Linked DNA regions of Thermocoleostomius sinensis A174. The protein of the gene in region 2 interacts with the protein of the main gene of each other region in a pairwise test. Links are inferred from orthologs where the notes say so. Each region holds a gene or a part of one and is shown on either strand. Other genes may lie near its edges.

Region 1 (2,870 bases), 4.0 Mb from region 2 along the record:
CGTCTATTAGCGGCAAGCGAGTGGCTCCAACCTGCCAGCCTTGCAACCGTAGAGCTGCTTTCACAGGAATAGGGTTGGTGGTAATGAATAGGGCTTTGAATAGTGGAAATAAGGCGATATGAATCTTTGCCGCAAGCTGGGGCTGTCCTTGCTCAAAGGCTTGAATCATCTGCTGTAATCGATCTCCAACCAGATGACTGGCTACACTTACGACCCCTTTTGCTCCCACTGCCAGCATGGGCAGCGTTAGAGAATCATCGCCAGAGTAGATCGTAAATTCGGCTGGTGTTAACCGTCGAATCTGGCTAACTTGATCCAAATTACCACTGGCCTCCTTGACGGCAACAATATTGGGAATTTCAGCTAAACGAGCGATCGTTTCAGGTAGCAGATTTTGCCCAGTTCGCCCTGGAATGTTATAGAGCATTAAGGGCAAGTCTGAACTAGCGGCTGCAACGGCTTGGAAGTGCCGATACAAGCCTGCTTGGGGAGGTTTATTGTAATACGGAACGACTTGTAGCGTTCCATCTAATCCTAGTTTATCGGCTTTTTGGGTTGCTGCGATCGCCTCCTGGGTTGAATTAGAACCTGTCCCAGCAATGACTTTTGCTTTACCTGCCACGGCTCGCTGCACCACACGAAACAGTTCGTACTCTTCGTCCCAGCTTAGGGTGGGCGATTCCCCTGTAGTACCGCAGACAACCAGTGTATCGGTACCGTGCGCTGCTAAATGATCAGCCAAAGCTTCTGCCACCTCATAATTGACCCGTCCGTCTGTTTGAAACGGCGTAACCATGGCAGTCAGAACACGTCCAAAATCAGTCACAACTCAACTAACTCCTCACTATGATGGGGTGAGAGACGGAGAGCGGAAAGCCTAGATATCTCAGTGTCTAGCGCTGTCTATAAAATTGGCAGATGCTAGCTAGAGCATTGTTCAACGCATCACCCGTTTCCTTAAACTCTCCTCTCTGCCTACGCCTGCACACTAACAGGTTGCTTCGCAGAACGAATCAAATTTTGCTGAACGAGTAATTCTGCAATCTGCACAGCATTAAGCGCTGCACCCTTACGAATTTGATCGCCACTCAACCACAGTTCCAACCCAGTAGGGTTTGAAATATCTTGACGAATTCGCCCAACCAAGACCGCGTCCTGCCCACTCGCTTCAATTGGCATAGGAAAATGATTGGTCTTCCAGTCTTCCACAAGTTTGACACCAGGAGCTTGACCGAGAATCTCCCTTGCTTGCTCAACGTCAAACGGCGCATCAAAATCTAGGTTAACGGCTTCTGAATGGGCCCGTAGGACGGGAACCCGTACACAGGTTGCCGTAATTCGCAGATCAGGAACCCCAAAAATTTTGCGAGTCTCATTGACCATCTTCATCTCTTCCTCGCAATAGCCCAGATCATTCAGCGCAGAATTGTGAGGGAAAACGTTAAAGGCGATCGGGTGTGGAAAAATCTCAGGCCGTGGAGCTTGCCCATTCAGTATTGCCTGTGCCTGATTTTTCAACTCTTCCATAGCCCGTGCCCCCGCCCCACTGGACGACTGATAACTAGCAGCGACAATGCGACGAACAGGCTGAACCTGATGCAGGGGATACACCGCCACATTCATTAAAATGGTTGTGCAGTTCGGATTGGCAATAATTCCCTGGTGGGCCGCTGCCGCTTCAGGGTTCACCTCTGGAACGACTAGGGGTACGGTAGGGTCCATGCGAAAGGCGCTGGAGTTGTCAATCATGACCGCCCCTGCCTCCACAATCTTAGTCGCCCAGGCTTTCGACACCGAACCACCCGCTGAGGCGAGGACGATATCTACATCATCGAATGCTTGATCGTGAACGGCCTCGATCGGCAACGCTTCATCTTGGAACGGCAACCGCTGCCCAGCCGATTTGGCGGAAGCCAGTAGCTTAAGACCAGACAACGGAAACGATCGTTCCGCTAACAGAGTTAATAGTTCGGTTCCAACGGCACCCGTTGCGCCTAAAATGGCGACTCGATAGGACTGAGGCAAGCGAATTTCCTCCAAATAAGATTTATTAAGATTGGTGAATTTGATGAATTAGTACTTAATTTTTGTTGCTGCAAGCGATGGGGATTATCTATCCTTCTTTGAACCTACATCATTGAACTAGGGTTTCAGTCAAGTCGGAAACGTAGCTTCATCCTTTATCACTCATTCCATAAAGTTGGGTTGCTATCCGTGTTCGTTTTCAATCTTTTTTAATGATGGCACTAGGCTCGTTAACCAAACTCAGCAACTAAGAAGCATAGGTCAATCATAGGTAGAACATTGTGGGTAGAACAATTAATAAATTCACAATTAATAAATCAAAGGTTTATAACTGCATATTGAATAACACAATGTTAAAAATTAAGCTAGCTTGGTCAGAGGTCAGCATTGCCTTGCTGCCGTCTTGTTGCCGTCTTGTTGTCGGCACATAACCTCGCTTCTCTAGCGGGGTTACCATTTACTTCACTGACCATCTGTTAAAACTCAATAGCAGCAATGAACCAATCATAGCGGACTTCTTCAGATTTGCTGATCCTTCCCCAAGATTCAGTCAGGATCAGTTACCATAGCTAATTGCGACAAAGTTAAGAGGGTCAATGCTGTCAGGACCCTTGTGACATCTGCGAGCAAAGCACGTTTAACCGTTACGAGACAAGAGATGCGATGAAAGTTACCCAGGAAAAGTTACCCGCAAGCCAAATCGGACTAGAAATTGAAGTGACGCCTGAGATGTCCAGGCAAGCCTATGAAAAAACTCTACAGGAGTTTACTCGGTATGCCAATATTCCTGGGTTCCGCAAAGGCAAAGTTCCCCGTCAGGTGTTAATTCAGCGGTTTGGCTCGAC
Region 2 (3,045 bases):
CAACTGCCGAAGCGGTTCCTAACAAAATGCCGTCCAGCGGTTCCCAAACGCCAATCTGTTCACGCAGGGGAGACGATCGCACTTTTCGCCCAATGTAATAAGCCAGCAGCACTGGCACCGCCTTGAGCAGCTCCTCCATCAGCCCTGCGCCGAAGAACATATTGATGAAAAACACGCCAAGCCCTACAGTTGCTGGATCATCGGGAATTGTGCCCGGTAGAATTCCTCGAAACACAAAAATAAACATCAGCAACACTGGACTCAGCAACAAAAATGCTGTCATCAGCGCCGAACTTATCAATACCCACCAAGGTTTGCGTTTGCCGCAAAGCTGATAGACAAAATAGTAGGCTCCTCCGGCAATATAGGCAGCCAGCAGCGGATTGAACCATTGAGGCGATCCATTGGTGACAAACATCAGCACCACGAACACTACCGTAATCATGCCGGGAACGAGATAAGCTTTGCGCTTCAGATCCCGACCGGTAGAAATGATAGGAAACAGTTGGCTGAACGTGACAGCATCGGACTGAGCAACTGTTCCTGGGTTGGGGTGAGGTGGTTGAATGCCCGAAAGAACAGCGGGACTGGGTAAATTCGCTTGCTCTGGAACGGTATCCCCATCGGGTGACAACGCGACCGCATCGATCGACTGCACCTCAAAAATAAATCGTGGTCCCTCTTGCGCCAGGGTGATGCAATCCCCCCATTGCAAGGCATGACACCCGTAGATGCGGCGATCGTTGACATAGGTGCCGTTAGCACTGTTGAGATCACAAACTTGCCACCCTGACGGTGAAGTAGATGACGGGGCGACCTGAGCATGTTGCCGCGATACACCCGTATAAAATTGTGAGTCTAGAATAATTTGACAGCGGGGATCACGACCGATTAATACGGCCGTGGACGGCATTAGCGGGTAAAACTCAAGCGAGAGGGCTGCTCCACCGGGTGGAGGAACTAAACGTAGGACGGCAAATCGGGGGCTTGATCCGGTCATCGTTGAGGATGCCGTAATGAAAAAAGGAACCAAAAACCTAGATAACGACAGGTTGACGCTTTACTGATTCGCCCTCGCATCTTGAACAGCCGCATAGAATAAAATCACAGTCAACGGAATCGCCAGCGTTAAAATTATACCCGTCACCACCCCTCCGAGTTGAGGATGACCAGACGATAGCTCAAAAATCGAGCCGACCGCAGCGATCGCGGTAACACAAGACCCTCCTAACAATACGCCACTCTTTGGAGTCACAAAAGCTACCTCAATTTCTATACACTCAACTGAACCTGGAAGTATGGAAAATTCAACCAGTCCAAAGCTAGATAGGTTTAACGCTATCTACGGCAAAGCCATACTTGACCAATTCTTGGTTCATAGCCAGCGTGTTATCAACCCGATCGACAAACATAACACCGTTGAGGTGGTCAATTTCGTGCTGAATTACACGAGAAAGTAGCCCTGTTGCCGTGCGTTTTTGAGGGCGACCATTTTCGTCCTTGTATGACACTTCAATCGTTTCAGGACGGGTGACATCGAGATAGACTTTAGGGATGCTCAAACACCCTTCTTGGACCACACACATGTCCTGACCAAACTTGGTGATCACTGGGTTAATTAAAACCAATGCAGGTGTAGTTGCATCATCGGGGTCAGTATCCACTACAATAAGCTGCTTGTGGACCCCCACTTGAGGAGCCGCCAACCCAATGCCATCCTCGCTATACATCGTTTGCAGCATCTGCTTGGCTAGTTTGCGAATGTCGTCATCAACCTTGGAAATGCGTTTAGCAGGCTGGCGTAAGACGCGATCGCCCAAGTAGTGCAACTGTAACGGAGGATTCTTTAATTTTTTCTTCTCAACTAAAATTTGGGCTGTCATAATTTCGTCTGTGGCAAACTAGCGTGAATGCTGAAGCAAATTTCCTTAATTCCATGATAGTTAATTGTGCTCGTCTATGAGTAGGCAGAAAGAGTAGGCAGAAAAGCTGAGTAGGAAGGAGAAGACCCAGTGCTACGGCTGTTGACTAAAATCGATTATCTGCTGCGAGAGGCGCTCGTCGGGTTGAAGCGAGGCGGCTGGATGAATTGGGCAGCGGTGAGTACCGTGACGGTGCTGCTATTTTTGTTTGGTATAAGTTTGCAAGCCTCTTGGCAACTTGACAAGCTATTGAACCAATTTGGCAGCCAGCTAGAGGTTTCGGTGTATCTAGAGACAGGTGTCCAATCCAAGGATTTGCAGCCGTTTGTGCAAGCCCTACCAGACGCAATCGAAGTGACGCCGGTAACGAAAGAAGAAGCGTGGAATACCTTAACGCGAGAAATGGGCTTGTCAGATATCAAAGGTGCAACCGAGCAACTGAATGGCAACCCTTTAGTAGACGAGCTAAAGGTTAAAGCTAATTCTCCTGAGGCCGTACCCGTCCTAGCGGAGAAGCTCAAACAATTACAGGGCGTTGACGCTGTGCAATATGTGGATGAAGCCGTACAGCGCATCGCTCAGCTTAACCAAGGCTTAAATTGGCTGAGTTTAGTAATCACTGGCATTTTGAGCCTGACCGCGATCGCTGTGATCACCACTACAATTCGGCTAATTGTGATGGCACGTCGGCGCGAAATCGAAGTAATGCAACTTGTAGGAGCTACGTCAGCCTGGATTTATCTACCTTTTATTCTGCAAGGGTTAACGCTGGGACTAATTGGTGCGTTGATTTCCTGGGGATTGATTCGTGCGGTTCAGCATTTTCTCGAAGAATTGCTGTTGCAGCAGCCTGAATTCATTCAATTTTTAACCAGCGGCATGCAACTAACACCGCGTGAAACGATCCTACTGCCTTTGGCACTGTTGGGACTGGGCGGATCAGTTGGACTATTGGGTAGTTTACTAGCGGTGCGGCGCTTTGCTTTGCGCTGAAGAATTTTTTAATTAAGCACCAGAAATCACCAAAATTGCTAGAAAAACTCGATCGCTTCGAGAGTTTCAGGGCATGATCGGGAATACTACGGGGAAAGCGAATACGGTTTTACCAGAAATTCACTCAGCA

The links. Proteins that work in one complex are often made in the same cells at the same time.
Region 1: the proteins of def (region 2) and OXH18_RS19390 interact in binary tests that used the Escherichia coli proteins (3 or more experiments, as listed by UniProt). The link is inferred for Thermocoleostomius sinensis A174 from one-to-one orthologs.

Annotation. Positions count from the first base shown.
Region 1 is NZ_CP113797.1:4,495,598-4,498,467, forward strand. It holds OXH18_RS19390 (aspartate-semialdehyde dehydrogenase), read right to left. Parts: upstream 2,026-2,870; coding sequence 976-2,025; downstream 1-975. Other genes in the region: dapA (4-hydroxy-tetrahydrodipicolinate synthase), read right to left, coding at 1-826.
Region 2 is NZ_CP113797.1:504,178-507,222, reverse strand. What follows is about bases 104-2,884. They hold def (peptide deformylase), read right to left. Parts: upstream 1,884-2,884; coding sequence 1,323-1,883; downstream 104-1,322. Other genes in these bases: OXH18_RS02145 (cell division protein FtsX), read left to right, coding at 2,013-2,884; OXH18_RS02155 (hypothetical protein), read right to left, coding at 1,061-1,255; OXH18_RS02160 (PrsW family glutamic-type intramembrane protease), read right to left, coding at 104-1,000. Also shown: more of OXH18_RS02160, read right to left, coding at 1-103; more of OXH18_RS02145, read left to right, coding at 2,885-2,915. UniProt on the Escherichia coli protein: Removes the formyl group from the N-terminal Met of newly synthesized proteins. Requires at least a dipeptide for an efficient rate of reaction. N-terminal L-methionine is a prerequisite for activity but the enzyme has broad specificity at other positions.